Regions from separate parts of the Exiguobacterium sp. s183 genome, predicted to be linked through region 2. Evidence: riboswitches for the same ligand, from Rfam matches in the RefSeq annotation. Region 2 holds a riboswitch; each other region holds the start of a gene.
The links. A riboswitch is a leader RNA that binds a small molecule or an ion and turns the genes downstream of it on or off. The one in region 2 is predicted to bind S-adenosylmethionine.

Region 1 (3,282 bases), 380 kb from region 2:
CGGACAGTGTCTTAAATGGCACGGTTGTGTTCGCAAGATACGCCTCAATCCCAAGCTTGAATTCATCAAACAAAATATCTGCCTGTTCTAATGCCGTATGTTTCGGTAACGTGATTTCGACGAGTTCAACCTCGGCTTGACGCAACAATCGAAGTGCCTGTTCATACAAATCGACTTCTTCGTCTGAAATAGTTGGCTTGATAAATCCGACACGCATACCGACGGCTTGACGGACATCGAGACATGTCACATAAGGCGGTCCGATTGGAGTTTCCCATGTCGCAGGATCAGTCGAATCTTCACCACACATTGTCTGTAAGGCAACGACCGCATCACGGAGGGTACGCGCCATCGGTCCAGCCGTATCTTGAGAACGTGAGATCGGAATGATTCCTGAACGACTAATCAAGCCGACGGTCGGCTTGATTCCGACGATACTATTATGCACACTCGGGTGTACAATCGAGCCGCTCGTCTCAGATCCGACGGCAAGGAGTGTCAGGTTCGCCGCAACCGCCGAAGCCGATCCAGAACTCGATCCCCCGACATCTAATTGGTCGCCATAAGGGTTCTTCGTTTGTCCGCCAACAGCACTCCAACCGTTCGGCATATCTTCCGTTAAAAAGTTCGCCCACTCGGACAGGTTCGCTTTTCCGAGAATGATTGCCCCGTCAGCCCGTAATCGTTTTACGAGCTCGGCATCTCGACCTGCAAAATGATGTCGCATGGCGGCGGCACCTGCTGTCGTACGCATCAGACCGGCTGTCTCGATATTGTCTTTAATTAAGACGGGGATACCGAGGAGCGGTTTGCGTACTCCTTTTTTATAGGCCCGTTCTGCCGCCTCTGCCTCGAACAGGGCGTCCGGATTCACCTGGATGACGGCATGAAGTCGCTCATTATATGCAGCAATCCTTCCAAGGTAATACGCGGTCACGTCTCGTGCCGTGAATTGTCCTTCTTTATACCCACGATGTGCACGTTCAATCGTCAGCTCATGTAATTGGATTTGTTCCATCCTACATTCCTCCTTTATCTCTCCCACTTTATTCGTGCTCTATGCCTGATTTCCTTTTCGTATCGCCAAGTCTATGTGTTCTTGTTACACTTAAGAAAAAACAGGAGGTTCCTATGACGCGCTCCTACGTATTCGTGTTGCTCGCCGTATTCGGTCTATTTTTCTTGCAGTTATACGGAGAAAATGTGCCGTATGGTCCGTTCATTTCGATCGGGTTGATCGGATTCATCATCGTCTTGACGATTTTTCAGTTGAAGCGAAAACCGAAGCATTGACGAAAGTATTTTGAGGGTGGTATGATGCTCTCACCAACTACATATCGATATCAAGAGTGAACGAGAGATCTGGCTCCATGACTTCACAGCAACCTGCCACAGGCAAGGTGCTACGACCAGCAAGGGAAACCTTGGACGATATGACGAGAGCGCTCATGTCATCCGACGTGAGCGCTTTTTTGTTGAAATACGATTTGGAGGGAACGACAAGATGGAAAAAGCAACATTTGCAGGTGGCTGTTTTTGGTGCATGGTAACACCTTTTGAAGAACTACCAGGGATAGAAGGAATCGTATCCGGCTATATGGGCGGACAGATCGACAATCCGACGTATGAAGAAGTTAAAACGGGAACGACTGGTCATTTAGAGGTCGTTCAAATCACGTATGATCCATCTCTGTTCTCATATGAACGTCTCCTAGAACTCTATTGGATCCAGACAGACCCGACCGATGACGGTGGGCAGTTCCAAGACCGTGGGCCTCAGTATGCCCCAGCCATCTTCTATCACACGGAGAAACAACGAATCGCGGCTGAGGCGAGTCGAGACGTATTAGCAGCAAGTGGTCGTTTCACGGCACCGATTGTCACAAAAATCACTCCGGCGACGACATTCTTCGAAGCGGAAGAGTATCACCAGGATTACCACAAAAAGAATCCAAAACACTATAAAGAAGACCGGGCCATCTCAGGACGGGACACGTTCATCGAAGAGAACTGGACCGAAACCGTATAACGGTCATCAGACGCGGATTTTAGCATCCGCGTCTTTTTATAAGCCCAATAATCGGGAAAAGGCTATTAATGGTTCATACATCCGAAAAGGAGGACTCATACATGAAAACAAGTACGAAACTCATCATCAGTGTGATCGGCGTAGCCGTAATCGCCGTCGCCTGGTGGCTCATCTCACCGCTTTTCTTGACAGAGACAGTCGATGAAGGACTACCACCGACAGCTGTTGAGACGCCTGCTTCAGAAGAAGAAACAGAGGAAGAGACAACTGAGACACCGGAACCACAACCGAGTCAAACCGAAGTAGCGGGTGTGTTCATGGACGGGGAGAAAAATTATGAGACGACGGGCACGATTCGCTCCGTCGAGGCAGAAGACGGGACGTATCTCCGATTTGAAGAGTTTGAAACGACGAACGGACCTGATTTATTTGTCTATTTGACGAAGCCAGGACAAGAGACGTCCGAAGGGATTCGACTTGGAGCACTTAAAGGGAATACAGGAAACCAAAACTATTTAGTTCCGGCAGATGTCGATCTGTCAGAATATAGCACCGTAGTGATCTGGTGCCGTGCTTTTAGTGCGACGTTCGGGACGGGTGAATTGAGCGCGTCGAATGAATAACTGATATCAAACAGCCTGGACGTTTGACGTCCTCGCTGTTTTTTTGTATTAGAAAAATTATTTCTATCAGTTCTATCTATTTATTCATGCAATTCACGTGTTACAATATGGTAAAGTATGGAACTTTTTATAAGGAGGGTTTTTATTTGACTTCACATCAATCGACGTCATACAGCTCATATTTTTGGAAACGGTTTTGGATTCTTTTTCTGCCGATCGTGACGATTGGGATTTTATCTGAACCAATGATTGTAGAGAACACGTTTAAGAGTCTTGAAGATATCGGCGAGTTTGTTTTCTACTCGATATTCTATATTGTTGTAATCGGAGGCTTTACTGCGTTTGCCATTTCTTTCGTATGGAGAAGAAAATGATTGTTCCAAAATTGATGGTAGCCTGTTTATCTTCAATTGTTCTGAGTTTTTCTCTTCCAGTCTTCATGCCTGTGTTTGAAGATTTTACTTATTTTCAGAATGTTTTTATGTATGTGTTTTATGCCTCACCTATTATTTTCACTTATGGAATAATGACCTCTATTTTTTCGGAGTTTCTAAGTCAACGTATGACATTCAAAATCAAAAAAATAACTTCATTTTTGATGCACTTGATGTTTGGTGCCTTTTTCGTTTT
Region 2 (3,282 bases):
TGTCCAGCCCGTATTGACGAGGTAGACATCTACATCGTGCTCTTCAATCAATTTACCGAGCATATCCGCATAACGCTCTGGAGCGAGCGGAAGGAACGGTGAACCGAAGCAAGTCGAGAACGTTGCTTGTGGTTCTGTGACACCACGCTCTGTACCAGCAAGCTTAGACGTATAACCAGACAAGAAGTGATACATCGCCTGTTCTTTCGTCAGTTTGCTGATCGGTGGCAAGACACCATACGCATCGGCCGTCAAGAAGACGATCGTATTTGGATGACCGGCACGTGATGGGAGCATCGCGTTGTCGATGAATTCGATCGGATATGCCGCACGCGTATTTTCAGTCAAGGAGATGTTCTTGTAGTCCGGCGTACGATCTTCATTCAATACGACGTTTTCAATCAATGAACCGAAACGGATTGCATCATAGATTTGTGGTTCGTTCTCACGCGAAAGGTTAATCGTCTTCGCGTAGCAACCGCCTTCAATGTTGAAGACCCCATCCGGTGACCATCCATGCTCATCGTCTCCGATTAAGTGGCGCTGTGGATCAGCTGAAAGTGTCGTCTTCCCAGTTCCCGACAATCCGAAGAAGAGTGCCGTTTCATTTGCATCGTTGACGTTTGCCGAACAGTGCATCGATAAGACGTTTTGTTCAGGTAACAAGAAATTCATGACGGAGAAGATTGATTTTTTAATTTCGCCACCGTACTCTGTTCCCCCGATCAGAATGGTGCGCTTAGCGAATGAAACGAGAATGAACGTCTCTGAGTTCGTGCCATCCACTGCAGGGTCGGCTTTATAACTCGGTGCATAAATTACAGTGAACGGGTCGAACGCACCTTTCGTTGGCCATTCGCGTAAAAACAGTTGTTTTGCGAATAGACTATGCCATGCATATTCCGTAATGGCACGGACCGGTAACGTATAGTGCTCATCGGCACCAGCAGACGCTTCGAGGTAATAAAGTTTGTCTTTCTTTTCTAAATGGTTCAGTACTTTGTCGAGAAGTGCTGAAAACTTCTCTTCCGCGATCGGTTGGTTCACTTTTCCCCAATCGACAAGGTTGTTGCTGACTTCATCTTGGACGACGAATTTGTCTTTCGGTGACCGTCCGGTAAAAGCACCGGTGCTGACAGATAAAGCCCCGTCTTTTGTCAGTACACCTTCCCCATTTTGGATGGCTTCTTCCACCAGTTCTGGAACCGTCAAGTTCCGTTTCATGTCGGCACCATTAATTAATTCTTCGATTTTCAGGAGCGTTGTCGCCATCCTGAATCCCACCTTTCCCCTAAATAGATGTGGATGAAATCCGCATACTTCCGCGATTACGATTAATCAGTATGACATTTTTAATTATATGTGACACACTAATTAAACACAAGCGTTTCTTCTCTCTGAGTAAGCGCTTTCTTACAAAGACAGTTTATCACATTCTCTTATCACAAGGTGTTTAAAAACAGAAACGAATTAAAAAAATGTTTGACGATTCACAAACAGAAATGTTTTGCAAGTCAGTGAAAACTTTAACGAATTCGTTCGATTCCCTTGACATAATCGAGCGTCATTTATATGATGGTTTTCGTAACGGATACTCTTATTCTGAGCGGTGGAGGGAACAAGGCCCTACGAAGCCCAGCAACCGTCCGACATGAAGTCTTGTGCGGAAAAGGTGCTATCCTGAAGCGAAGCCATTAGCTTCGAACGATAAGAGGGTAAGGAAGAACGATTCAACCTTTCCCCATGTATGTCATCGGGGGAGGTTTTTTTCATTACCGTCCCAAAGCAACGCGTAAGGGGAACGAGTACCGTCCACATATCACCCTTATTATAGGAGGTTTTTTGAATGTCAAAATTGAACCGTCGACTTTTTACTTCAGAGTCGGTTACTGAAGGACATCCAGATAAAATTTGTGATCAGATCTCTGACTCGATTTTGGATGCCATTTTAGCGGAAGACCCGAATGCCCGTGTTGCGGCAGAAACGTCTGTCACAACGGGTCTTGTACTCGTAGCTGGTGAAATCACAACGTCAACTTACGTGGATATCCCGAAAGTTGTCCGTGAAACAATCCGTGAAATCGGATACACACGTGCGAAATATGGTTTCGATGCAGAAACATGTGCAGTCTTGACGTCGATTGACGAGCAATCAGTAGACATCGCGCAAGGTGTTGACCAAGCTCTCGAAGCACGTGAAGGTCAGATGACTGAAGAGGAACTCGATGCAATCGGTGCTGGGGACCAAGGTCTCATGTTCGGATACGCGACAAACGAGACACCTGAACTCATGCCGCTCCCGATCTCATTGGCGCACAAATTATCACGTCGTCTTGCTGAAGTTCGTAAGAACGGTACGCTTGAATACCTCCGTCCGGATGGTAAGACGCAAGTAACGGTTGAGTACGATGAGGACAACAACCCTGTTCGCATCGATACAATCGTCATCTCGACACAACACGCAGAAGAGATCACGCTCGAGCAAATTCAAGAAGACTTGAAAAAGTATGTCATCGAAGCAGTCATCCCGGCTGAACTCATCGATGCTGAAACAAAATACTTCATCAACCCGACTGGTCGCTTCGTAATCGGTGGACCACAAGGAGATGCAGGTCTTACAGGACGTAAAATCATCGTCGATACGTACGGTGGATACGCACGTCACGGCGGTGGCGCATTCTCTGGTAAAGATCCTACAAAAGTTGACCGTTCAGCAGCATACGCAGCTCGTTATGTAGCGAAAAACATCGTTGCAGCAGGACTTGCGGATAAAGCAGAAGTTCAACTCGCTTACGCGATTGGGGTAGCACATCCAGTATCAATCGCTGTCGATACGTTCGGCACTGGTAAATTGAGCGAAACAGAGCTCGTTGAACTCGTTCGTGAGAACTTCGACCTCCGTCCAGCAGGCATCATCAAGATGCTTGACCTTCGCCGTCCAATCTACAAACAAACAGCAGCTTACGGTCACTTCGGTCGTACAGATATCGAACTCCCATGGGAGCAAACAGATAAAGCAGCAGTTCTTGAAGAAGGCGCGAAGCGTTTCGCGTAATCAACAAAAACGACCTTTCCGCGGAAAGGTCGTTTTTTAGGTTCAAGTCGTTGGAGGTGTCTGTTTATGATCATTCGATGACGAATCAGTTGAAGTGTTTTCTTGTCCAAGCGCGGTATCCTTCGCTTCGACGACTTTTTCACCGATGTCTTGTAAATCTGATTTGGCTTCTTGGGCCGTCTCGACGATTTTATTGACGTCTTCTTTGACCGTATCGACTTCACCGA
Region 3 (3,282 bases), on a different contig from region 2:
TCTGTCGGGCAATCGTCGGCTTGCAACATCCGCAATCATTCGAGCAATGGGCATCGCATGAATGAGGCCATATGACACGTGCCGTCTCCCTTGAAAAATCAACGTGATTGCAGTAGATGTGTTCCGGTGCCACATGACCTTCTAGAATCGGATGGACGAAAAAGTCCATACCGCCACTGACGACATCAAATCGAAAGCCAAGTGACTGTGTCTCTTGTAAAAACTTGATGAACCCTGGCCGAAGCGTGATGGTTGACTGCAGAAAGTCATGATACAAAGCTTGCTGATGACTCGGGAGCAGGCTGAACATTTGACCGACGCCTTCTCGAATGGAGAGCGTTTGGTTCAAAACACCTTCTTTGAGTTCGACCCATTCAGGTGGGGCGAAGCGTCGCATCAACGCGATGATGTTATCTTCTTCCGTGATGGTGCCGTCGAAATCACAGATGACGTGCGTACTCATCGCGTACCCCACGCATCCAACGCGGTCGATAACGCATCGGTCTCGCTCATCTTACCGATTGCCTGGTCAATTGCTTGGCGGAATGCCCTCGCTCCGGCAGCCGCACCGTCGGGATGCCCATGAATCCCACCGCCGGCATTGATGACGACATCCGTTCCGAAGTCACGAATCAAATCCGGGACGAGTCCTGGGTGAATTCCGGCAGAAGGGACCGTCAGAATCGGTTTCGTCCAATGAGGTTCTGTCGCGTAAGTTTGAATCTGTTCTGCTTCGTCTTTCGGTGTCGACAGTGAACCATATGGTGACGGGAAAAGCGTCAAGTCCGCCCCGGCGAGTCGAATCAGTTTCCCGAAAAGGAGGGAATGACGAATCGATCCGGTCAACGCTCCTGCAAAAGCGGGATGTGCCAAAATCGGGACGTGAATCTCGGGATCTTTAGCGAGTTCCCGTAACGCGTCGAGCCCGTACGTATACACGTTGAACAAAAGTGCGGTCGCGCCTGCCTCAATCAAACGTTTCGCCTGGTCGCGTAAGGTGAAAACGGGTCCGCTCAACGTGACGGCGTATAGAACGGAACGACCCGTTAGTTCTTGGTGTTCTTGAATGATCGATGCTCCAATCCGAGCCCGTTCGAGCGATGGGGTGAGCGGATTGTCATATAAAATCTCATCGTCTTTCACAAGATCGATGCCACCTGTAAACTGGTCACGAAGTTGTGTCGCCAAAAAATCAAGGTCACGCCCGATGACGCCTTTGAAGATGCTCATGGCGAGCGGTCGGTCGTATACTCGAAGGATGTCGCGGACACCTTCGACTCCGAATGCGGCACCCGGAAAGTCCGATGCGAGCTCGTTTGGGAGCGTTAGGTCGACAAGTTGGACGCTTGGGTCGAGCGACAGCTTTCCGAATGTCGTCGTCAGAATGGACGAAAAGTCCGGCGTCACATTATGTAGCGGGTAACGAATCGAGAAGCGACTCGTCGTTTCCTGTTGGGAGGTATCGATGACCTCACCGCGGAATGCCTGTAGTTGATGCTGCTCGAGATGGTTCAATTCGGTCCATGTGCCGACGGTCAGCTCATGTGCGATTTTTTCAGCCACGTGCTCGACGTGATCGGTATGTTTGATTTCATAAGTAGCGATGATTCCCATAAGTTCCTCCTTTCAGGTCAAACAAAAATGACCTCTTGGCTTGGCAAGAGGTCATTCGAAAACAATGAACTCTTATCTCTCAGCGATAGCTGCAAGAATTAGCACCGTGCCATTTCTGGTCGGTTGCTGCGACATCATCGGGCTTGTCCCTCCGTCTGCTCTTGATAAGAATAGTTGTGAAGTTGTGAAATTTAATTGAATTTTTACATAGAATCGCTCACTCGTCAATTCCTTTTTTTGAGAAAAAAAGTTTGAAAATAATGTTTCTATATATGCGTGTCAAAAATAGGGAGTCGACCGAAAATAGAGGATTGACAACTAGCGTGCCTAGTCCGTAATATTCGTCTCAACACGTCAAACACAATTACATCATTTACTCTTATCGCGAGTTGGCAGAGGGAATTGGCCCTAAGACGCCGCAGCAACCGACCATTTGGCACGGTGCTACATCCACCAGACATATGTCTGAAAGATGAGAGGAACAACCAATTTGGGTGTGCCTCTTTCTCGCGGAGAAAGGGGCTTTTTTCATGCATAGATTCAAGAAAGGGGAAAATCATCATGGCTTATGAGGCGTTTACAGAACAAAGTGTCGTCGAACACGTTCGACAGTTGGGGTTACTAGAAGAGGGGATTGCAGAATGTGAGGAAATCGGAGATGGAAATTTAAATCTCGTCTTTCGCATTCGTCAAGGAGAAACGTCATTAATCGTGAAACAGGCGTTGCCGTACGCAAAAGTCGTTGGAGAGAGCTGGCCGCTCACGCTTGACCGTTCGTGGATTGAACAACTGGCACTCCGTGAGTTTTCAAAAGTCGTACCACAATTCGTACCAGATGTACTCGGTAGCGACCGTGAACTCGCCTATACGATTTTAGAAGATTTGTCAGCGTTTGAAATCGTCCGGACGGGTTTCCTAAAAGGAGAGAGCTATCCGAATTTGGCGCGTCACGTCGGTACATTCCTCGGGGAAACGTTGTTTGCGACATCTGACTATGCGAAAGGACCGCTCGCCAAGAAACAAATCGAAAAAGAGTATTACAATCCAGAGCTATGCGATATCACAGAAAAACTGATCTTCACTGATCCGTATCGTGATGCAGAATCGAATCAAATCGAAACGCCTCTTCGTCCGGACGTGGAGCAGCTTTGGTCAGACCTCGCCTTGAAAATTGAAGTGACGAAATTGAAGGTCGGGTTCGTGACTAAACACGAAGCGTTGCTACATGGGGATTTACATACTGGAAGCATTTTTGCGACGCGTCAGGAAACAAAAATCATCGATCCTGAGTTTGCATTTTATGGTCCATTCGGTTTTGACATCGGTCAAATCATCGCCCATTTGGTGTTCTCGACGTATGCACATCCGTTGAAGCGGTTCGAACGCTTCACAGAAGTGCTCACTGTCTGGGAAACGTTCGAAAAAACGTTCCGTACACGCTTCACACAGGCGGTCGAGACATTCAACACAGTAGGATTCGTGGACGAACTGTTGCCATCGATTTTGAGTGATGCGATCGGCTACGCGGGCTGCGAATTGATTCGTCGGACGGTCGGTCTAGCGGGCGTCGCTGACTTGGAAACATTGCCAGACGACCTTCGTATCGAACGGAAACGTCATGCCCTAGAACTCGGCACGCGTCTCATCAAACAGCGTCATCAGATTCAA

Region 1: linked by a shared signal. The riboswitch ahead of msrA (peptide-methionine (S)-S-oxide reductase MsrA) and the one ahead of metK (methionine adenosyltransferase) in region 2 are both predicted to bind S-adenosylmethionine.
Region 3: linked by a shared signal. The riboswitch ahead of KNP62_RS07585 (2,3-diketo-5-methylthiopentyl-1-phosphate enolase) and the one ahead of metK (methionine adenosyltransferase) in region 2 are both predicted to bind S-adenosylmethionine.

Annotation. Positions count from the first base shown of each region.
Region 1 covers NZ_JACSKN010000001.1:431,481-434,762, reverse strand. Annotated here, with positions in the region: gene KNP62_RS02240 (amidase family protein) at 1-1,018, opposite strand, end outside; gene KNP62_RS02235 (hypothetical protein) at 1,132-1,293, shown strand; SAM riboswitch class I at 1,338-1,437, shown strand; gene msrA (peptide-methionine (S)-S-oxide reductase MsrA) at 1,505-2,029, shown strand; gene KNP62_RS02225 (DM13 domain-containing protein) at 2,131-2,652, shown strand.
Region 2 covers NZ_JACSKN010000001.1:50,624-53,905, forward strand. Annotated here, with positions in the region: gene pckA (phosphoenolpyruvate carboxykinase (ATP)) at 1-1,272, opposite strand, end outside; SAM riboswitch class I at 1,595-1,714, shown strand; gene metK (methionine adenosyltransferase) at 1,847-3,055, shown strand; gene KNP62_RS00265 (hypothetical protein) at 3,098-3,282, opposite strand, start outside.
Region 3 covers NZ_JACSKN010000002.1:415,235-418,516, reverse strand. Annotated here, with positions in the region: gene KNP62_RS07590 (2-hydroxy-3-keto-5-methylthiopentenyl-1-phosphate phosphatase) at 1-463, opposite strand, end outside; gene KNP62_RS07585 (2,3-diketo-5-methylthiopentyl-1-phosphate enolase) at 460-1,614, opposite strand; SAM riboswitch class I at 1,684-1,785, opposite strand; SAM riboswitch class I at 1,991-2,093, shown strand; gene mtnK (S-methyl-5-thioribose kinase) at 2,176-3,282, shown strand, end outside.